3 regions of the Cupriavidus sp. HMR-1 genome follow, and region 1 is predicted to be linked to each of the others. Evidence: predicted binding sites of a transcription regulator. Region 1 holds the regulator's gene; each other region holds the start of a gene.
The links. Region 1 encodes HrcA, which represses chaperone genes, less so after heat shock. Its sites were predicted from a motif close to TTAGCACTCNNNNNNNNNGAGTGCTAA; they were not measured.
Positions count from the first base shown of each region.

Region 2: rpoH (RNA polymerase sigma factor RpoH) is a predicted target of HrcA. The motif match lies at 5,732-5,758, and genes of this name have one in related genera.
Region 3: groES (co-chaperone GroES) is a predicted target of HrcA. The motif match lies at 5,771-5,797, and genes of this name have one in related genera.

Region 1 is NZ_ANKP01000223.1:34,346-41,953, reverse strand. It holds gene recN (DNA repair protein RecN) at 1-984, opposite strand, end outside; gene D769_RS21355 (NAD kinase) at 1,083-2,000, opposite strand; gene hrcA (heat-inducible transcriptional repressor HrcA) at 2,101-3,147, shown strand; gene hemH (ferrochelatase) at 3,258-4,373, shown strand; gene D769_RS21340 (RNA-binding S4 domain-containing protein) at 4,423-4,818, shown strand; gene D769_RS31365 (hypothetical protein) at 4,871-5,026, opposite strand; gene grpE (nucleotide exchange factor GrpE) at 5,311-5,853, shown strand; gene D769_RS21325 (thioredoxin family protein) at 5,932-6,336, shown strand; gene D769_RS21320 (phospholipase A) at 6,325-7,608, opposite strand, start outside.
Region 2 is NZ_ANKP01000037.1:15,411-23,018, forward strand. It holds gene D769_RS05000 (cytochrome c oxidase subunit 3) at 1-136, shown strand, start outside; gene D769_RS05005 (twin transmembrane helix small protein) at 237-446, opposite strand; gene D769_RS05010 (SURF1 family protein) at 546-1,265, shown strand; gene D769_RS05015 (hypothetical protein) at 1,273-1,929, shown strand; gene D769_RS05020 (COX15/CtaA family protein) at 1,936-3,039, shown strand; gene cyoE (heme o synthase) at 3,048-3,974, shown strand; gene D769_RS05030 (SCO family protein) at 4,059-4,673, shown strand; gene rpoH (RNA polymerase sigma factor RpoH) at 4,727-5,662, opposite strand; gene D769_RS05040 (pirin family protein) at 5,993-6,868, shown strand; gene ybiB (DNA-binding protein YbiB) at 6,909-7,608, opposite strand, start outside.
Region 3 is NZ_ANKP01000062.1:35,884-43,491, reverse strand. It holds gene D769_RS09785 (7TM diverse intracellular signaling domain-containing protein) at 1-1,043, shown strand, start outside; partial or broken gene D769_RS30970 (autotransporter outer membrane beta-barrel domain-containing protein) at 981-5,528, opposite strand; gene groES (co-chaperone GroES) at 5,890-6,180, shown strand; gene groL (chaperonin GroEL) at 6,265-7,608, shown strand, end outside.

The DNA of each region.
Region 1 (7,608 bases):
CTCGTCGGATAGCTGTTCGGGCGGCAGACGATACTTGCGGGCGGTGGCGTGCAGCGCCTGCATGCGCTCTTCCACGGCCTGCAGCCGTTCCGGATCGAGTTCGAGCCGGTCGACATAGCGGTTCAGGGAGTGCGCGGCTTCCTCGACCTGCACCAGCGCCGGCTCGAGCGCGGCCAGCACGTCGCGCAGGCCCGCGTCGACATCGGCCAGTTGCTGGAGTCGGTGCACCACGCCGTTGAGCACGGAGGTCACTGCGCCGTCCGATTCGGATAGTGCGTCGAGCGCGGCGCGGCCGCCGTCGATCAGGCCCGCCGCGTGCGACAGGCGGTTGTATTCGCCCTGGATCTCTTCCCATTCACCTGGCTGCGGCGCGAGCTTGTCCAGTTCGCCGACCTGCCATTCGAGCCGCTCCCGTTCGAGCTGCATCTCGCGCGACTGGTGCTCCACCGCCTCGCGTTGCTTGACGCAGGCGCGCCACACACGCCAGGCCTCGGCCACGGCGGCGGATTGTTCGGTCAGGCCTGCGTGGGCGTCGAACAACTGGCGTTGGGCATCCGGGCGCAGCAGCAACTGGTGCGCGTGCTGGCCGTGGATATCGACGAGCTGGTCGCCCACCTCGCGCAACTGCGCCAGCGTTGCCGCGGCGCCATTGATGAAGGCCTTGCTGCGGCCGCTGGCGTCGACAGTCCGGCGCAGCAGCACGGTGCCGCCGTCGTCGTCTTCCATGTCGCTCGACAGTTCGCGCTCGGCCAGCCACGCATCCAGCGCTGGGTGGGTGTGGAAGGTGGCACTGATGCTGGCACGTGCCGCGCCTTCGCGGACCACGCCTGCGTCGGCCCGTTCACCCAGCACCAGGGCGAGCGCGTCGATGAGGATCGACTTGCCCGCGCCGGTTTCACCCGTGAAGACGGTAAAGCCGGCGGAGAAGTCGAGGTCGAGCGTGTCGACGATGACGAAGTCGCGGATCGATAGGCTGCGCAGCATCGTGGGCGGTGAGCGGTGGCGGGTAAGGGCGGTAAGGGCGGTAAGGGCGGTAAGGACGGGTAACGAGGATAACGGCGGAACGTTGAGGTGCCTGTGGATCAGAGCCGGTTGTCTTCAGTCGGATACTCGTGCCAGTGCAGCTTCTTGCGCAGTGTGGCGTAGTAGTTATACCCCACCGGGTGCAGCAGGTTGATGGTCTTGGCCGAACGGCGTACCACGATGCGGTCGCCGGGCAGCAGCGAGGCCAGCGCCTGCATGTCGAAGTTGACGCTGACATCGCGCGCGCTGGCCACTTCGATCGTGACCTCGGCGTCGTACGGCAGCACGATGGGCCGGTTCGACAGCGCGTGCGGCGCGATCGGCACCAGCACCAGGCCGGACAGCGTCGGGTGCAGGATCGGGCCCCCCGCTGCCAGCGCGTAGGCGGTGGAGCCGGTCGGCGTGGAGACGATCAGGCCGTCCGAACGCTGGTTGTACATGAAATAGCCGTCGACCGAGACCGCCAGTTCGACCATGCCGGAGATCCCCGAGCGGTTCACCACCACATCGTTGAACGCCAGCGCGGAGAAAATCACCGAGTCGTCGCGGATCACGCGCGACTCCAGCAGCATCCGGGTTTCGGCCTCGTACCGGCCGGAAAGCATCTCTGGCAGTGCCGTGGAGATGGCATCGAGCGGGATGTCGGTCATGAAGCCCAGTCGGCCGTGGTTGACGCCGATCACGGGCACATCGTGCCCGGCCAGCTGGCGGGCCAGCCCGAGCAGCGTGCCGTCGCCGCCCAGCACCACCGCCACATCGGCTTCGCGGCCGATCTCGTCGGGGGTCAGCACCGGGTAACCTGTCAGCCCGGTAGCCATTGCGGTTTCGCGTTCGAACACCACATCCTGTCCGTTACGGGAGATGCAAGATGCGAGCTCTTCCAGCGGACCTTCGATGCCAGCGGTCGAGTGTCGGCCCACCAGGGCTACAGTCTTGAACGGGGGGCGCGCGGCGCCGGTCTTGTGGGGGGCAGACATGCCGGGATTAGACCATACCGGCATGATCGTTGTCAGCACTGGGCCGCCGCCGCTCCAGGTGACGCCTGAACCGCCAAAGTTTGATTAAAATCGGGGCATCATGGACGAACGTTCAAAAAAGCTTCTCAAGACCCTGATCGAGCGATACATCGTCGAGGGGCAGCCCGTGGGCTCGCGCACCCTGTCGAAGTTCTCGGGGCTTGATCTCTCGCCGGCCACCATCCGCAACGTGATGTCGGACCTCGAGGAGATGGGTTTCATCGCCAGCCCACATACCTCGGCTGGCCGAATCCCCACGCCGCGCGGGTACCGGCTGTTCGTCGACACAATGCTGACGGCGCGCCCGCTGGAGCGCGCGCCGGAGTTCAGTGCCGAACTGGCTGAGCTGACTGGCCAGATCCAGGGTCAACTGGGTGGCCAGCAGTTCGGGCCGCAGCGGATGATCACGGCGGCGGCGCATACGCTTTCGAATCTTTCTCATTTCGCCGGCGTGGTGATGACGCCACGGCGCGCGCAATCGTTCCGGCAGGTGGAATTCATGCGGTTGTCTGACAAGCGCATCCTGCTGATCATCGTCAGCCCGGAAGGGGATGTGCAGAATCGGATCATCCAGACCGACCTGGCGTACACGCCGGGCCAGCTCATCGAGGCGGCGAATTTCTTCAACTCGCACTATGCGGGCATGAGTTTCGACGCCGTGCGCGACCACCTGCGCGTGGAGTTGCAGGACCTGCGCCGCGACATGTCCGCGCTGATGCAGGCGGCGGTCGAGGCGGGCAGCAGCGCGATGGCCGAGGACAACGAGCAGGTGTTCATCTCAGGCGAGCGCAAGCTGCTGGAAGTGGAAGACCTGTCGTCGAGCATGGACAAGCTGCGTCGCCTGTTCGACGTGTTCGAGCACAAGACGAGCCTGCTGCAGCTGCTCGATGTGTCGAGTCACGCGCAGGGCGTGCAGATCTTCATCGGCGGCGAAAGCCAGCTTGTGCCGATCGAGGACATGGCCGTGATCACCGCGCCATACGGGGTGGATGGCCAGATCGTTGGCACCCTGGGCGTGATCGGCCCCACGCGGATGGCCTACGAACGGGTGATCCCGATCGTCGATATCACCGCGCGGCTCCTGTCCAGCGCGCTCAGCCAGAGCTGAGCCACGAACTATTGACACGGTGGACGTGTCTGTCCTGAGTCGGCCGCCTGCAACGGCTTGCGGCCGGCCCCTGATTCGCCAGCGCCCCCGGCAGTCCCAACGGAAACCCTATGACGTTTTCGCCTGAACCGGCACACCAGCACGGCCAGCCGCCGCGCACCGCGATCCTGCTGATCAACCTCGGCACCCCGGACGCGCCCACGCCTAAGGCGGTGGGGCGCTACCTGAAGGCGTTCCTGTCCGACCCGCGCGTGGTAGAGATCCCGCGCCTGGCCTGGCTGCCGATCCTGCACGGGCTGATCCTGCCGTTCCGCTCGCGGGCGTCGGCCATGAAGTACGAGTCGATCTGGCTGCGCGAGGCGCATATGACCGGGTCGCCGCTACTTGTGTATACAGAGCGTCAGGCTCATGCGCTGCAACTGTTGATGCAGCAGCAAGGTCACGACGTAACGGTGGCCTGCGCGATGCGCTATGGCAATCCGTCAATCGAATCGGTCATGGAAGCGCTGCGCCGGCAGGGTACCGAACAGATCCTGTTGCTGCCGCTGTATCCGCAGTTCTCCGGCACGACCACGGCCACCGCCTTCGACGAGGCATTTCGTGTCCTGTCGGCGTGGCGCAACCAGCCCGAGTTACGGCTGATCAAGCATTTCCACGATCACCCGGCGTATATCTCTGCGCTGCACAAGCAGGTGGGCGGCTATTGGGCCCAGCATGGCAAGCCGGATTTCGCGCGCGGTGACAAGCTGATCCTGTCGTTCCACGGCCTTCCGCGCCGATTGCTGGACCTGGGTGATCCCTATCACTGCGAGTGTCTGAAGACCGGTCGTCTGCTCGGCGAGGCGCTGGGCTTGCAGCCCGGCCAGTATCAGGTGACGTTTCAGTCTCGTTTTGGCAAGGCGGAGTGGTTACAGCCCTATACAGCGCCGACGCTGGCCGAACTGGGCAAGGTCGGGACGCAGCGCGTGGACGTGTTCTGTCCCGGCTTTCCCGCCGACTGCATCGAGACGCTCGAGGAGATCGCGATGGAGGGGCAGTCGGAATTCCGCGTGGCCGGCGGCCAGGATTTCCATTTCATCCCGTGCCTCAACGATGCAGAGGCGTGGATCGCCGGATTGGCGGATATTGCGTTGCAGCATTTGCAGGGGTGGCCGCTCAATGTTCCACATCCCCACGAACTGGAAGCAAGGCGCTCCCGCGCGCAGGCGCGTGGCGCGGGAGCCTGAGGCCTTGGCGGCGGTCACGGGCGGGCACGGGCAGTAACGGACGGTAATCATGCAAGTCGATTTCGAACCCGATGCGCGGCTGCGCATCGACAAATGGCTCTGGTGCGCGCGCTTCTTCAAGACGCGCTCGCTGGCTGCCGAGGCGGTGGAGCGGGGGCGCGTGAGTGTCAACGGGCAGCCCTGCAAGAACTCGCGCGAGGTCAAGCCGGGCGACACCGTGATACTGGAGGCGCATCAGCAGCGCTGGGAAGTGGTGGTCAAGGGCGTGGCCGCGTCACGCGGGCCGGCGCCGATCGCCCAGACGCTCTATGCGGAGACCGAGGAAAGTCAGGCCGGGCGACAGACAGACGCGGAACGGCGGCGCTTCCAGCACGAGCCGGCGGCGCAGATGCACGGGCGACCGACCAAGCGCGACCGGCGCAGAATCGACGACTTCAAGGGGTGACGGTTGCAGCCAGCCGGGGGCGGGGCACTCCGGCTGGCCGTAATGTAGCGGGTTAGCGGACGTACTGGACGAGGTAATGCTTGAATACGGCCTTGCCGCTGCCATACTCGGTGTCGCGCGGGGCAACCGTGTCGGACAGGCAGATGAAGACCGTCATGGCCGAGAGCGCGGCAATCAGGCAAAGGGCAACGACTGGCAGCTTGTGCATGGCGAACCTTCCGAAGGATGCACCAAAATGATCCACCTCTCTGCTCCCGTTATTTTTGACATTTTTTATTAAGTGAATCTTAGTGTGTGCGATGCAGCAAAGCAATGACGGCTCGATTTCATCGAGCAAGGCTTTGTAACGACGTATTTCCGCGTCTCTGAACCTCCACACTTGAAAAATCGGGGACTGACACCAAGTGCAGCTAGACTTGCCGGTTTGACACCCGACTCACCCGATGGCCTGCCGCCAGAGCGGGCCGTGCTTTTGTTTTGATACGAATCGACATGGAAGAACAGAACCAGACGCCAACCCCCAATACGCAGGCAGCCGAGGACGCCGCCCGCACGCCGGAAGCCGGTGCCGACGAGGTGGTCCGCCTGACGCAACAGGTGGCCGAACTGGAAGCCAAGGCCAAGGAACACTACGACATGTTCCTGCGCGCCACGGCGGAGGGCGAGAACATCCGCCGCCGTTCGCAGGACGAAGTGGCCAAGGCTCACAAGTTCGCCATCGAGAGCTTTGCCGATAACCTCGTGCCCGTGATGGACAGCCTGCAGGCCGCGCTGGCCGACGGTACCGGTGACCTCGGCAAGCTGCGCGAAGGTGTGGAACTGACCGCGCGCCAACTGACCGCCGCGTTCGAACGTGGCCGCATTGTCGAAGTGAACCCGGTGGGCGAGAAGTTCGACCCGCATCGCCACCAGGCCATCTCGATGGTGCCGTCCGAGCAGGAACCGAACACCGTGGTCAACGTGCTGCAACGCGGCTACATGATTGCCGACCGCGTGCTGCGCCCGGCGCTGGTGACCGTCTCGGCGCCGCGCTGAGCGCGAGTCGTCGGCATACGGCAGTACGAAACGCCCGGGCCATTGGCACCGGGCGTTGTCGTTTCAGGAGGGATCGAAATGTCCGAAGGAAACGAGCCGCACCTCGATCACCGCGCGTTCGAGGCGCTCGATATGGCCGAAGTCGATGGCGAGAACATCGACGCGGCGATCGCCAATGCTGGCGACGATCTGGTCTGCGTGTTCTTCTGGGGTGTGGACTGCTTCAACTGCGAGATGGCCAAGAAGGCGATCCTGGCCAATCCCGAACCGATTCGCGCGCTCGACCTGCACTGGCTGCATGCCAATGTCTATGCCCATCCCGAGCTGGGGCGGCGCTTCGGCCTGCATGGTATCCCCGTGTTCATGTTCTTCCACAAGGGTAAGAAGCTCGGCCGCGCCACGGGCTGGCACGGCCATGGGCAGTTCTCGGCGGCCGTGGGCAATGCGCGGCTCAAGGCCAGCGGCAAGCCGCTAGCGGGATAGCGCGTAACCCAGGCGGATCTGCCAGGGCGTCTTCTGGTTGTAGTTGAGCAGGCTTTCGCCATAGCCATAGAAGTAGCCCAGCATCAGGTAGCCAGCCGTGCCCGGAATCAGGCGAGAGAGCGGGTACGAGGCCTGCGCGTCGACGCTGCCGTACATCTGCCGCGTGCCCTTGCGCAGCGTGGCGGCGAATTCCCACGAATCGGGCTTCCCATAGGCCAGGTTCAGGTCCATGTAGCCGCGATAGTGCGCGATGTCCTCATTCTCGCTTTTCTCCAGGTACGCATAGACCTTGGGCGCCACGCGCCAGTGCCAGTCGTTCTGGTCGCCAAAGTACATCGTCGGCTTGAGGAACAGCGTGTTGATGCTGCGCGAATCGGCGCCGGCCCGGCCATTCGACTCGTGCTCGAAGCCCGAAGCGATCGACAGCCGGCTGATCACGCTGTTCTTCACGCCCGTGTCGGACAGGTAGTAATACAGGCTAGGGCGATAGTTGGTGTCCTCGAACGGCTTCGAGGCGCTGTGCAGGTCCCATAGCGAGAACTGCGTGTAGGCGAAGTAGAGGTTGTCGATGAAGCGCTTCGACGCCGGGTCCTTGCCCTCGTAGATCCGGAATTTGAAGCTGAGCTGGAACTTGGCGTTGGCCCCGTCGTGCGCGCCGAACATGATGTACATCGGCTCGTTGAAGGAAAGCCGTTGCGCATCACGCAGATCGGCTGGCGCCGGAGTGGATGCGGGGACATTCTCGGCCGATACGACCGGGGTGACCTGGCCGACGCTGACAGGCGCGCCGGCCGCTTTGGGTTCGGCCGGTGTGCCGGCGACCACTGGCGCAGTAACGGTGGCCGGGTTTGCGCCCGGCGCCTGGTTCAGCGTGATCAGGACCGGCGCGGCGTCGATCCCGGAGATGTCCAGGCGGACCACTCCACGCAATGTCGCAGGCCATTCCCCACGGAAGCTGACGGTCTGGTGCTCGCCTTGCCGCAGGTTCAGGACGGTTGGCCCCTTGCCGACGCGCTTGAGCGTCATGGGTGCCGGCGCCACAAGGTCTCCCGAGGCTGACACCTCGAGGGTGTCGGGCACGGCATAGCGGCGCGTGTCCCGATCCCCGGTGATCAGCAGGGTCAGGGTGAGCGGCTGAGTGGCATCAACGACACGCGGTGGCTGCAACACGGATACCGCGGCATCGGCTGGCGTGGCGTGGAACAGGACGGCCGACGAGGCCAGCGTATGCAACAGCAGGCGGAAGGCCGTGCGTGGAAGTGCAACACGGCC
Region 2 (7,608 bases), on a different contig from region 1:
GACGGTGGTGCTGATCCGCGTGTTGAAGGGCCATTTCACGCCGGAGCATCACTTCGCGTTCGAAGGCGCAGCCTGGTACTGGCACTTCGTGGACGTGGTCTGGCTGGGCCTGTACGTGGTGGTCTACTGGCTGTAAGGATTTCGCCGCGCCGCCTGCGGGCGGCGTGCGGTATCGAAGAAAGCGAAGCGCCGCGGGAGAGAAATCTCGGCGGCGCTTTTTTTCGCGAGGATGCCTGTCAGGGCGACGTATGGATGCCCGTGCTCTGGATCCAGCCCATCCAGTGCGAGAACAGGATGAACAGGAACAGCGCCACCGAGAAGCCGACGCGGAACATCAGCGAACGCATCATGTTGGGCGTGCGGCCACGGTCGCGCATCATGAAGAACAGCGCGGAGGCCAGGCTGCCAATGATCAGGATGAAGGCGACAAGGATGACGAAGCGCATGTGGGGGCCCGTTCTGCGAAGCGCCCATTATCGCACTGCGATGCCCGGAGGGAACCCGTGACGACCCGCACGCTCTGGCGTTCGCCGGGCACGGTGCCGATGGTGGCCGCGCTCGTGGTGATCGTCGTCACCTGCGCGCTCGGCAACTGGCAACTGCGCCGCGCGCATGAAAAGATCGACCGTGCGGAGCGGCTGGCCACGCTGGCGAAGCAGGCGCCCGTCGAACTGCGCGCGGCCCAGACCGATGCCGCACAACTGGTCGAGCGCCGCGTGCGCGCGCGCGGCACCTTCGACGCGGACAAGACCGTGCTGCTCGACAATCGTCCGCACGGCAACGGTACCGACAGCCGCGCGGGGTTCCTCGTGCTCACGCCGTTGCGCCTGGCGGACGGTGGCAGCGTGCTGGTGCTGCGAGGCTGGCTGCCACGCGATGCGCAGGACCGCACGCGCATCGCGCCGTTCCCGACGCCCACGGGGGAAGTCACAGTCGAAGGCACGGCGCTGGCCGCTGTGCCGCGCGTCTACAGCCTCGGGCAGGATGCTTCCGCGGAGGCCGGACGCAAGATCCGTCAGAATATCGACCTTGCCGCTTTTTCTCATGAGATCGGGGCGTCACTCCTGCCGGTGGTGGTAGAACAATCGGGCGATGCCGGAGACGGACTGGCCCGCGATTGGGCCCCCGCCGATTTCGGCGCGGACCGACACTACGGGTACGCTGCCCAGTGGTTCGGGCTGGCCGTGTTGACGCTGGTGCTGGTGGCCGTGCTCGGCTGGCGGCGCGCCCGGCTGGACAGGGCAGACGGCAATGGAAACCTATAAACGAACGATGAACGCACAGACGAACGCCATGCCGCAGCCAGATCCCACGGCTTCGCCGGACCCCCGCATCGACGCGCGCACGCGCCGTGGCCGCCTGCAGATGCTGATGCTGCTGCTGGTCTGCGCATCGCCCGTACTCTTTTCGTACTTCACGTACTACGTGATCAAGCCGACCGGCGGCAGCACCAACTACGGCGTGCTGATCGACCCGCAACGGCCCATGCCGCCCGTGCAGGTGACCAATGAGCGCAACGAGTCGGTGCCGCTCGCGTCCATGCGCGGCAAGTGGCTGATGGTGATGACCGACCCGTCCGCCTGCGACGAGACATGCGCGAAGAAACTGTTCACGGTGCGCCAGATCCGCGTCGGACAGGGTGAGGACCGCGAGCGGATCGTGCCTGTCTGGCTGATCCAGGACCGGGGCGATGTGGACGACCGGCTCGCCGCCGCCTACAACGAACCTTATGCGGGTGTGCGTTTCCTGCGCATGGACCGGGCCACGATTGCCCAATGGCTGCCGGCCGAGGACGGCGCGCGCGCCGAGGATGCGATTTACCTGGTCGATCCGCTCGGCAACCTGATGATGCGCTGGCCGAAGGACCCCGACCCCAAGAAGATCAGCAGCGACCTGAAGAAGCTGCTGAAGTATTCCCGTATTGGCTGAATTCCCATGCTGCTTCAGTTGGCCATCATTGGCATCCTGATTGCGCTGCTGCCCCTGTCCTACGTGATGGTGCGCGGCAATCGCGACAAATATCGCAGACTCGTCTGGATCACGGCGTTCCTGACGCTGGACCTGATCATGTTCGGCAGCTTTACCCGGCTGACCGACTCCGGCCTCGGCTGCCCCGACTGGCCCGGCTGCTACGGCCACTCGAACCCGCACGCGGCGATGGACCCGATTCGCGCGGCGGAAACGGCGCTCCCGAGCGGCCCGGTCACGCTGATGAAAGCGTGGATCGAGATGATCCATCGCTATTTCGCCATGGCGGTGGGTGTGCTGATCATCTCGCTGATGGTGCTGGCATGGGTCAAGCGCCGCGAACTGAAGCAGTCGCCGTGGTTCGCCACCGGCGTGTTCCTGCTGGTCTGCCTGCAGGGCGCGTTCGGTATGTGGACCGTGACGATGAAGCTGCAACCGATCATCGTCGTCACCCATCTGCTGCTGGCGATGGCGCTGCTGGCGTCGCTGATCCTGCTCGGGTCGCGTAACGAACCGCCGCATGTCGTGGCGCCACAGGCGGCTTCGCTGCGCTGGGCCGGCCTGCTGGCCCTGGTGCTGCTGGTCGTTCAGATCTTCCTGGGCGGCTGGGTCAGCACCAACTACGCGGTGCTGGCCTGTACCGATTTTCCGCTCTGCAACGGCCAACTCGTGCCAGAGATGGACTTCCGCCATGGCTTCACGCTGTGGCGCCAGCTCGGCATGACGGCCGACGGCGACTACATTCCGCACGCGGCGCTGGTGGCTATCCACTGGGTCCACCGTGGCTTCGCCTTCGTCGTGCTCGGTTTCCTGCTCTGGTTCGCGCTGCGCGCGCGCCGGATGGAAGGGCTGGCGCGGCATGCGCGGTGGTTGCTGGTCGTGCTGGCGCTGCAGTTGTGCACCGGCATGTCGAACATCGTTTTCGACTGGCCGCTGGTCGCGGCGGTGGCCCATAACGGCGGAGCAGCCCTGCTGCTGATGTTGTTGCTCCGTCTCAACTACAATATCGGCCTCGCCACTCGCTCCGCCGGCGCCGCCACGCAACCCTCGATTGCCGCGCGCGCCACATGAAGGACAAGATGCCCCCCGTGGTAACTGCTACCCACTCCCAATCCTCCGTGGGCCGATTACGCCATCTGGCCCGCCAATACGCCGCGCTGACGAAGCCGCGGGTGACCCAACTCGCCGTGTTCTGCGCCATCATCGGCATGTTCCTGGCCACCCCGGGCATGGTGCCGTGGTCGGTGCTGATCGGTGGCGCGGCTGGTATCTGGCTGCTGGCCGGCGCGGCTTTCGCCATCAACTGCCTGGTGGAACAGAAGATCGACGCGCTGATGCGCCGCACCGCGTGGCGCCCGTCGGCCACAGGCGAGATCACCACCACCCAGACGCTGATCTTCTCGGCCGTGCTGGGCGGTGCTGGCATGTGGCTGCTGCACGTCTTCGCCAACGACCTGACGATGTGGCTCACCTTCGCCACGTTCCTTGGCTATGCCGTGGTCTATACAATCCTGCTGAAGCCGGCGACGCCGCAGAACATCGTGATCGGTGGCCTGTCGGGCGCCATGCCCCCGGCGCTAGGATGGTCCGCGGTATCGGGTACGGTGCCTGCCGAGGCCTGGTTCCTGGTGCTGATCATCTTCACCTGGACGCCGCCGCACTTCTGGGCGCTGGCTCTGTACCGCCGCGCCGACTACGCCAAGTCCGGCCTGCCGATGCTGCCGATCACGCACGGCGAGCGCTACACGCTGCTGCATATCCTGCTGTACACGCTGATCATGATCGCGGCCACGCTGCTGCCGTTCGTGTACGGCATGAGCGGCTACATCTACCTTGCGGCGGCGCTGGCGCTGGGCCTGGTGTTCCTGGGCTATGCCTGGAAGCTGTACCGCAACTACTCGGATGGCCTCGCGCAGCGCACCTTCCGTTATTCGATCCTGTACCTGTCGCTGCTGTTCGCGGCGCTGCTAGTGGATCACTACTTCAAGTTCGTGCCGCAGGTCTGACAACCTGCGGCATCTTGCCGCGCCCGGAAGTCATCGCCGGCCCAATCGGCGATACTTTCGGGCAACTCCTCCCGATTCTTGCGCATGTCGACCTCTTCCCAAGGCCTTTGGGCCGCATTCCGCCGCTTTTGTCTGCTCGCGCTCTGCACGGCCCTGCTGGCCGCCTGTGGGCAACCAAAGCCGTCCTTCCGCAACGTCGATATCTCGGGCGCCACCGAGTTCGGCAAGGACTTCGCGCTGCTGGACCCCACCGGCAAGACCCGCACGCTGGCCGATTTCAAGGGCAAGGTGGTGCTGATGTTCTTCGGCTACACCCATTGCCCGGACGTGTGCCCGACCACGATGGTGGAGCTCAAGCAGGTGATGGAGCAGATGGGGCCCGATGCGGACAAGGTGCAGGTGTTGTTCGTCACCGTCGATCCGGAACGCGATACGGCGGCGCTGATGGCCCAGTATGTGCCGGCCTTCGACTCGCGCTTCCTGGGCCTGCGCCCGGCCGACGAGGCCGCGCTCAAGAAGGTGACCAAGGACTTCAAGGTCTACTACGCCAAGGTGTCGGGTTCGTCACCGGACAACTACACGATGGACCACTCGGCCGGCAGCTATGTGTTCGACCAGACCGGCCAGTTGCGGCTGTTCATCCGCCACGGCCAGGGGCCGGAGCCGATCGCGCATGACCTCAAGCAGCTGATGTCGTAAATAAGAAAAGGCCGGTCGAATGACCGGCCTTTTTCATTGCGGGGAGCGTGGCCTCAGGCGAATGCCGCCAGCGCACCCTTCATCTTCTTCATTGCCGCCGATTCGATCTGGCGAATCCGCTCGGCGGATACACCGAACTCGTCGGCCAGTTCGTGCAGCGTGGCGCCGCCCGACCCATCGTCGTTGACGTCGAGCCAGCGGGCCTCGATGATGCGGCGGCTGCGCGGGTCCAGCTTCGTCAGCGCTTCTTCCAGGCCTTCGACCTGCAGACGGTCGTGGCGCTTGGCTTCCAGCACCTGCGTCGGCTCGTTGTGGTTATCCGCAAGGTAGGCGATCGGCGCGAATTCTTCCTCGCCGTCCTCGATCTGGCCTTCCAGCGCCATATCGCCGCCCGACATGCGGGTTTCCATCTCCATCACTTCCTCGGGCTTGACGTTGAGCTCGCGCGCAACGGCTTCGATCTGCTCGGGCGTGAAGGTATGCGAGCCCTGCTTGTGGCTGCGCAGGTTGAAGAACAGCTTGCGCTGGGCCTTGGTGGTGGCCACCTTGACCATGCGCCAGTTCTTCAACACGTATTCGTGGATCTCGGCCTTGATCCAGTGCATCGCGTACGACACCAGGCGCACGCCCTGTTCGGGGTCGAAGCGCTTGACGGCCTTCATCAGCCCGATGTTGCCTTCCTGGATCAGGTCGGCGTGAGGCAAGCCGTATCCCAGGTACTGCCGGGCAATGGAGACCACCAGACGCAGGTGCGACATCACCATGCGGCGGGCGGCATCGACTGAGTCGTTGTCGCGCAGGTCGCGAGCCAGGCTGAGCTCTTCCTCGGGGGTGAGCATCGGGATGCGGTGGACAGCCTGGATGTAGCTGTCCAGATTGCCCAGTGTGCCGGGGAAGGTCAGTGCGAAGGCATTCGCGGCGGCATTCTGGGGCGCCGTGGGCAGACGGCGGGTAACTTGGGTTTGATCGGCAGACAGGACTGCGTTCACTATGACTCCTTTCGCATCCGGCGGTGGGTTGCCGGTGTGTCCCGAAGGGACACCGCATTGCAACGCATATTAGCACTCGAACCGGACGAGTGCTAAGTTAGAAGGTCTATAGGGTTGATAGTTCCAGACAATCGGAAAAATCTTCTGGATAGCCTGATGTCGCCTTATAGTGGCCCAGCCCAAGCCTGACAAGGCCTGGCGGGCAGCGCTCTCGGAGCACTGTTATTAGAGGGGGCAGCCCCGATTCGGTTTCGCAGCGATTTCGGGATGGTGTATTGCAGGATTCGCTACACTGAAGTCGTTTTTCAGACGCATCCCCAGGAGCCCCAAATGTCTGCTATCGAACACTTGCTGAAGCCTCATGTGCGAGACATCGGCGAGTTCACCGTCCGCCGATTGCTGCCCGCCGCTACGACGCAAGCAGTCGGGCCATTCATCTTCTTTGATCACATGGGGCCGGTGGAGATGGAGCCCGGCGCGGGCATGGATGTGCGCCCACATCCTCATATCGGACTGGCGACAGTCACGTATCTGTTCGAAGGCGAGATCATGCATCGCGACAGCCTCGGCAGCGAGCAGGTGATTCGGCCCGGCGACGTGAACTGGATGACTGCCGGGCGTGGCATCACGCACTCGGAGCGCTCGCCGGACGGCGCGCGCTCGGCCGGACCGCACCTGCACGGCATCCAGACCTGGGTAGCCCTGCCTAAGGCGCATGAGAATGATCCGCCTTCGTTCCACCACCATCCGGGCGCTACGCTGCCCAAGCTCGAACTGCCCGGCGTGCGGATGACCGTTATCGCGGGCGATGCCTTCGGCGCCGAGTCGCCGGTCAAGGTCTACAGCCGCACGCTCTATGTGGCGATCGAGATGGATGCCGGCGCAAGCCTTGTGATCCCCGCCGAACACGTCCAGCGTGGCATTTATCCGGTCGATGGCAACCTGGAGGTCGATGGCGAGACGCTGCCGGCCGAGCATCTGGTGGTGCTGGTACCTGGCGAGCCCGTGACGATCAAGGCGACGATGCCCTCGCGCGTGATGCTGCTTGGCGGCGATCCGACGGACGGACGGCGTTTCATCTACTGGAATTTCGTGGCAAGCAGCAAGGAAGCGATCGAAGAGGCCGCCCAGCGCTGGCAGGACGACCAGTTCCCGCACGTCCCGGGCGAGACGGAGCGCATTCCGCTGCCGCCGCGCCGGCCCTGATCGCGCTGGCGGGCCATCCTGCATCCTGTAGCGGGAGGTGTTACAGCGGGCTGGCCCAGGTCACCCGCGTGGCCTGCGTCAGGCACGCCTTGATCGCCGCCACCTGGGTGGCAACCGGCGCGGGCACCGGTTCCGCGCCATCCAGCACCTTGCGAATCCACGCGGCCGTCTCGGCGATGTCCGTGCCCTGCGGCAGTTCGGGCACATCCGCGACCGAACCGCCGACTGGATCGACCATCGTGCGCTGATGGCCGTCGTGCAGCCAGTCGATACGGCTGCTGCGGCGCGCGTCGGCCACGACTTCCCCCTCGGTACCCCGGGCCAGCATCACGTTGGCGGGTTCGTGCGAGAAATACTCGGTCAGCGTTTCCCGATACTCGGGGTGGGTGTAGCTGTAGAGCCGCAAAGCCTCGGCAGGGGAGTGTCCGCCCACCGGTTGCAGCATCTTGACGACCGTGTGCGCCGAATTGCGCAGGCCGATGATCGCGCGCTTGTCGAGCAGTTGCGACAGCGCGGGCGACAGCACGTCGATCGGCAGCGCGGCCAGCGGATTCGATGCCGCGCCAAGCTGCGTCTCCGCGGACTGCGCGGTGGCGCATAGCGGCACGCCCAGTGCCTCGAACAGCGCCATGCTGGTGACGCGGCCCGGAAACTCGCGAATGCCGTGGACCAGCGTCGGCACGCCATCGCGCGCCAGCAGCATCGCCAGCAGCGGCACCAGGTTCGGTTGCTTGCGTGCG
Region 3 (7,608 bases), on a different contig from region 1:
TGTTCCTGGGCTTCGCCTGGCGTCATGGCCGCACCGATCATCGCATCCTGTCGGTTTGCATCGCCATCTTCCTCGTCGCGGCGGTGCACGACCTGCTGTCCTTTCTCGGCATCCTGACGGACAACGCCTACTACGCGGCGCTGACTTCGCAGGTCCAGATGATCGCTATGGCGCTGGTGCTGGCATGGCGCTTCGTGGCCAACCTGCGTCGGATCGAACGGTTCAACGACGAGTTGCACGGCAAGGTTTCCGAAGCCAAGGCCGAACTCGTCGTCAACCTGGGGCGCCAACGCGAGTACGAGGTTGCCAACGCGCGGCTCAACGAGAGGCTCAATCTGGCGCACGACCTGCACGACGGGCTCGGCGGCACACTCGTCAGCGGCATCGCCACGCTGGAGCGCAGCCCGCATGACATCCCGCCCGGGCAGGTGCTGTCGATGCTCCGGGCGTTGCGCGATGACCTGCGCATCATCGTCGATACGACCGCCAGCCAGCAGTTCGGCGAGCCGGCGCTGGCGGGGCAGATCGTGCCGCTGCGCCACCGCCTTAGCCGGTTGCTGGAGAGCCATGACATCGCGTGTCATTGGCAGCTCGATGGCCTTGAGCAATGCCATCTGCCGAATTCGCGGATTCTCGATGTCATGCGGACCTTGCAGGAAGCACTGACCAACGTGATGAAGCACAGCAAGGCCAGCCGCGCGGACGTCGCGGTACGCGTCGGCACGCGCGGGCTGGAGCTGTTGGTCAGCGATAACGGCGTTGGCTTCGATCCGGCCGCCGCCGGGCGGCACGCCGGTGCGGGCATGCGCAGCATGCGGGCGCGTACCGAGCGCCTTGGCGGCACGTTCAGCGTGCGATCAACGGGAGAGGGGACCGTGCTGGCCGTTCATATCCCGCTCGATGCTGGTGGCACTGGCCTACCACTTGACCTGCAACCCGGCGGAGCCAAGGATCGAGTTTCTGACCTTGGCATTGCCGCCGGCGGCCCAGATCCTGCCGACCTCGCCGTACAGGCTGAAGCGCCGGTTCAGGGCCGCGGTTAGGCCCGCGGCCACCTCGATGCTCGTGCCGCCGGTCGCTGCCACGATGTCGGTGGTGGCGGCCGGGTTTGTGAAGCGGGCGACGTCGCTACCGTTCGATGCCATGTAGAGGTTGACGCGGCCATATGGCCGCAACGCGGCGGAGCCTGCCTCCATTTCACCCTTCACCCGCGCGCCGACGCGCGCGAGCCAGCTGCTGTTCACGTCGGTCTGGACCATTGCTCCGGGGATCTGCGCGTTGTCGAGGTGAATGCGTTGGTGAATCACCTGCAACTGGGGTTCGATGCTCCAGGCGCTGCCGCCAAGTGGAAAGGCGCGTCCCAGTTCCAGCGATGCCAGCAGGCTGTCCCCCTTGGTCTCGACCCCGGAGCTGGACGCTGGCGTCACCGTGTAGCGGTGACGGCCCAACTGCAGCACCGCGTCGGCGTAGATGCCGCTGTCCCCGGCATACGTGCCGTAGAAGCCCAGATACTGGTTGTGCAGATCGTTGCGGCCGGCGCCAGCATTGTCGATGCCGCCGATGAAGCCATTGACGCTTACGTTGCCATCCAGCTGGCCGACGTAGAGGCCAGCGCGCCAGTCCTGCGTGGCCAGCAAATCCGTGCCGGCCTGGAAGCCGGTCAACCGGCCCTTGCTCTTGGGCGCCACCGTGCCGTCCTGGCTGACGTCGACATCGGTGGTCAGCACGCGGGCCCATGCCCGGCGATCGCGACCGGCAGGGGTGCCCGATGGGGTGCCGGATAGGGTGCCCGATGTGGCGGACCTCGGGTCGTCATCGCCCACGCGCTGGTGCAGGTTGCCGATCATGGCAAGGTTGCTCTGGCGCAGTTGACTCGGCAGCGCCGCGTACAACGCGGCTTCGGCACGGTAGGTCGTGACGGGCGGGTCCGCAGGTTCGGTGGTCGGGGTGGTTTCGGTGGTCTCGCCATTGGAGCGCAGATACCAGTTCTCGCCCGATCCCTTGGCGTCGGCAGCGTACAGGCGGTACTGGTAGGCGCCGGCATCTACATGGCCACCTGCGAGCACGAACGCGCTCTTGCTGGTCTGCGCCGTGGTGCTGGCGCCATTGACGGCGCTGATCACCTCGATGCCGTTGCCCGCGGTCAGCGCGCCAAGCCCATTCAGGTTGGAGATCTGCAGCGTGGTCTGACCGCTGGCGACGGCGGCGGGGCCGCTGAGGATCAGCCGGTCACTCACGCCGGTGCTGTCGCCGAGCGCAGTGCCCATGCGCAGCGTGCCGTTGTTGCCCGTGTAGGGGCCCGTCACCGTCAAGGTCGCGCCGGGTGTCGTGCCCATCAGCGAGACCACGCCCCCGTTGTTCAGTCCCGCGACGCTCTGGCTGAAACCGGCGAGATCCAGCGTGGCGCCGCTGGCCACCGTGTGAACGGATGCCGCGCTGAAGGTGTTGGCCGCTCCCGCCCGCAGCGTGCCGGCCGCAACGTTGGTGGCCCCGGTGTAGTCGTTGGCGCCGGCAAGCGTCAAGGCGCCACTGCCGTTCTTGGTGAGAAAGCCCGAACCACTGATGGCCCCGGCGAGCGTGGCATTGAAGGCGCCAGTGTCGATCACAGGATCGTTGCTGCCCGTCAGGCGGATCGCATTGGCGATGCGCAGCCCATCGGTGGCAATGCCGAGCGTGGTGCCGTCATCCATCGAGAGTGTGCCGGTCCCCAGCGCGCCGTTGCTGCCAAGGTCGATGCGTCCTTGCTTGAGCGCGGTGCCGCCACTGAAGCTGTTGTCGCCGCCAAGCGTCAGCGTGCCGCTGCCGGTCTTGAGCAAGCCGCCCGTGCCCGAGATCGCGCCCGACAAGGTGCCGCTGCTGTTGTCACCGCCCGTTGCCAGCGTTCTGGCGCCCAGCTTGATCTGGCCAGCGCCGCTCAGGCTGCCGAAGCTGGCCTGCGCGGCGGTGATGCCGGAGATGTCGAGGATGCCCGCCGCATCGACTTGCACACCGCTGGAGTTGGCGATACTGCCCGCGCCGGACAGGGCAAGCGTGCCGCCGGCGACCTGTGTCGCGCCGGTGTAGGTGTTGACGCCAGTCAGGGTCAAGGTGCCGGTGCCTTGCTGGACGAGATTCCCGGTGCCGCTGATGACGTCGGCATAGCCGATGCTGTCGGTCCGGTTGAACATCAGTGTGCCGCTGTTGACCACGTTGCCGCCAATGCTGCCGGTGGTGGTGCCGTTGCCGATGCGCAGTGTGCCGCTGCCGATTTGCGTGGTGGCGGCCTGCACGTCCCCCAGCGCGAAGATCCACTGGCCGGTGCTTGTACTGAGCGCGAGTTGTCCGCTGGCCGTCACTGGCCCGTACAGCGCGATGCTGTCGCGGGCAGAGATCGTGATATTGCTGCCGCTCAACGCGGCATTGGCTAGCAACGTGCCGCCGTTGGCCGCGAGTTGCAGATTGCTCGTGCCGGTGTTGATTGCCGATACCGGTAGCGTCAACGCCCCGCCAGCGGTCAGGCTGACCGCGCCGTTCGTGCTGTTGTTTAGCGCCGAGACGCGCAGATCGCCAGCCGCGCGCAATGCCACGCTGGACCCCGTTGCAGCGATCGGGCCCTGAAAGCTGTTGCTCGCGTCGGTCAACGTGATGGCGCCAGTGCCGGCGCTGATGGTGGTGCTACCGGCAACGCTGAGCGCTCCGCTTTGGGTGATGGCATTGTCGTTGGTGGATGCCGACAGGTAGCCACGCACCGTGCCGGTGCCAAGGTTCATTGGACCCAGGCTCGTGGCAAGCAATGTATCCGTATTGACGTTACCGAAGGTCAGGGCCGAGGCGCTGCTGATTATCGTGGCGCCACCGGTCAGGTTCACGGTGCCACCAAACCAGTTTCCCATGTTGGTTAGCGAGATAGCGCCCGTGCCGGCATTGAAGGTGCTGTTGCCCGCAATGGTGAGCGCACCGTTTTGCATGATGAAGCCGCGGTTGCTCGTTGCCGACAGGCTGCCGTTCACGGCGGTGGTGCCGAAGACCAACGCACCCGTGCTTGTGGCGGTCAATGTGCCGGCGTTGACGGTGCCCAAGTTCAGTCCCGCGGCACTGGTGATCTGCGTGGTGCCACCGGTCAGGTTTACCGCGCCACCGAACGAATTGCTGGCGTTGGTCAGCGTAATGGCGTTCGTGCCTGCGTTGATCGTGGTATCGCCACCGATCGACAACGGGCCGGATTGTCCAAGCGAACGGGTCGTGGTCAACGCGAAGTCGCTGCCCGTGCTGATCGGCCCGAGCGCGGCGATGCTGTTGCTGCTCTGGTCGAGCTTCATGCTGCCGACGGCGCTGCCTGTCAGGGTTCCCGCTGTCAGGCTGCCCCAGGTCTGGAGGACGTCCCCCAACGATTGCAGGCTGATCTGGCCTGTCCCGGCGGTCAGCGTGCCACCGAGCTGGACACTACCACCCGAGATGGCAATCGAGCCGCCCGTCGTCGTGCCCGACGCGTCGATGTTGCCCCCCAGGATCACGGCGGCGTCTGACGTGATCTGAACCTGCCCAGCTTGGGACTGGCCACCCTGCGAGACGTCGATGCTGCCGTTGTTGACTACGGCGCCCCCTATTGCGCTGAGGCTGACGTTTCCACCATTCGCGATGATGACGCCGCTGTTGTTGACTAGCGTGCCGTACAACCCCGGCTGGGCTGCTGCCGCCATGATGATCGTGCCGCCGGTTGCCTGGAGGGTTCCGGTATTGACGACCGCGGTGCCGCCCTGCGCGGTGCTCAGTGCGCCGGCAATGGCAACATTCATCAGACCCTTGTCGTCGAACGTCATCGTTGCGTGGTCCGCGGCCACCAGGCTGATTCGCCCGCCATTGGCCGTCAGCACGCCATTGTTCGACACGCCGGCGCCGACGAGTGCCGCGGAGTTGCCAATGAACGTTGCACCGCCAGCAAACGCTACGGTGCCGCGCATGGCCGCTGCATCAAGGCTGTAGCTGCCTCCCGTCGTGGCAGGGGCGGAAACACCGAGCGAGGTGGCGAGAAGTCCGCCGGCTGATGTCGTGCCACCGAAAACCAGGCCGTTTGCATTGGCAAGGATCGTCTGCCCGGCTGCCGACACGGTTCCGTAGATCTGGCTGGCCGTAGTGCCAGAAATGTTGTTGAGGGTGACGGCGCTCGCACCCGTATTCGGCGTGAAATTGACCGTACTGTTCGAAGCGACATCGAAAGAGGACCAGTTGATCGTGCCCGATGACGAATATTGATTGACCGTCGTGGTGGTCCCTGTCGAGTTGACAGTCCCGCTCCCGCTGATCCAGACCGAGCCGGTTGGCAGCGTTCCGGCAATCGGTGTGGCAGCCATCGCAATGGCGGGGAGCAGGCCCGCGGAAAGCGCCGACAGTGCCGGCAAGCCGACGCTCCAGCCGGCACGCCGCCGGGAAGCCGTTGGGGCGATGGTTGCGGTGCCCGTGCCTCCCGAGCCCTGGCTTCCGGCCGTTTCCGGCGCCACCTTCAATGCGCACAGCGTGCGATTCCAGACAAGTCGATAGATGTGGTTCAAGGTGCGGCCTCCCCGGTGGCTGCGAATGCCCCAGAGGGCGGCAAAGCCTCGAAGTTACAAATTGCAACAACTACAGGGAATCCCAAGAACTAGGGAATTCGGGGTGGGAGGACCAGATTTTTGTGTGATCTATGGGGCGCATTCATCGGCTGGGACTGTTTCCCTCGGCGCATTCTTGTGATCTGTACGGGAAAACCCCCATTCAGCCCGCGTCTTGAAAACGAAATACCCCGTCCCTATAATTAGCACTCGCTGGGGGAGAGTGCTAACAGTCGCCCCCGCGGTACCCGAAACCCGATGGTCGTCGCTATCAGACGACCATTTTGTGATTTAACACTCACTTTTGTATCTAGGAGTCCGTATGAACCTGCGTCCTCTGCACGACCGCGTGATCGTGAAGCGTCTGGACAATGAAACCAAGACCGCATCCGGCATCGTGATTCCCGACAATGCTGCCGAGAAGCCCGATCAAGGCGAAGTGCTGGCGATTGGCCCTGGCAAGAAGGATGACAAGGGCAACAACATCGCCCTCGACGTCAAGGTGGGTGACCGCGTGCTGTTCGGCAAGTACGCCGGCCAGGGCGTGAAGGTGGATGGCCAGGAACTGCTGGTCATGCGCGAAGAAGACATCATGGCTGTCGTCAACAAGTAATCGACGCCCACAAGCCACCCAATTCCCGATCGTCCCCCTGACAATCCAGCGGGACGCATCCATCCAGATTCGGAGATTCAGAACATGGCAGCAAAAGACGTAGTGTTCGGCGACGCCGCCCGTGCCAAGATGGTCGAAGGCGTGAACATCCTCGCCAACGCAGTGAAGGTGACCCTGGGCCCGAAGGGCCGCAACGTGGTGCTGGAGCGCAGCTTCGGCGGCCCGACCGTGACCAAGGACGGCGTGTCCGTGGCCAAGGAAATCGAACTGAAGGACAAGCTGCAGAACATGGGCGCGCAGATGGTCAAGGAAGTGGCTTCCAAGACCAGCGACAACGCCGGTGACGGTACCACCACCGCAACCGTGCTGGCCCAGTCGATCGTGCGCGAAGGCATGAAGTTCGTTGCCGCCGGCATGAACCCGATGGACCTGAAGCGCGGCATCGACAAGGCCGTTGGCGCCGCCGTCGAAGAGCTGAAGAAGCTGAGCAAGCCGACGACCACCAGCAAGGAAATCGCCCAGGTTGGCGCGATCTCGGCCAACAGCGACGCCTCGATCGGCGAGCGCATTGCCGAAGCCATGGACAAGGTTGGCAAGGAAGGCGTGATCACCGTCGAAGACGGCAAGTCGCTGGCCGACGAGCTGGAAGTCGTGGAAGGTATGCAGTTCGACCGTGGCTACCTGTCGCCGTACTTCATCAACAACCCGGAAAAGCAGGTTGTTCAACTGGACAGCCCGTTCGTTCTGCTGTTCGACAAGAAGGTCTCGAACATCCGTGACCTGCTGCCGGTGCTGGAGCAAGTGGCCAAGGCTGGCCGCCCGCTGCTGATCATCGCTGAAGACGTGGAAGGCGAAGCCCTGGCCACGCTGGTGGTGAACAACATCCGTGGCATCCTGAAGACCGCCGCCGTGAAGGCTCCGGGCTTCGGCGACCGCCGCAAGGCCATGCTGGAAGACATCGCCATCCTGACCGGCGGTACCGTGATCGCCGAGGAAATCGGTCTGACGCTGGAAAAGGCCACGCTGCAGGACCTGGGCCAGGCCAAGCGCATCGAGATCGGCAAGGAAAACACCATCATCATCGACGGCGCCGGCGACGCATCGGCGATCGAAGGCCGCGTGAAGCAAATCCGCGCCCAGATCGAAGAGGCGACCTCGGACTACGACCGTGAGAAGCTGCAAGAGCGCGTGGCCAAGCTGGCCGGCGGTGTTGCCGTGATCAAGGTTGGTGCAGCCACCGAAGTCGAAATGAAGGAAAAGAAGGCACGCGTGGAAGATGCACTGCACGCTACCCGTGCTGCCGTGGAAGAAGGCATCGTCCCGGGCGGTGGTGTGGCCCTGCTGCGTGCTCGTGCTGCGATCGCTGGCCTGCACGGCGAGAACCCCGACCAGAACGCCGGTATCAAGATCGTGCTGCGCGCCATGGAA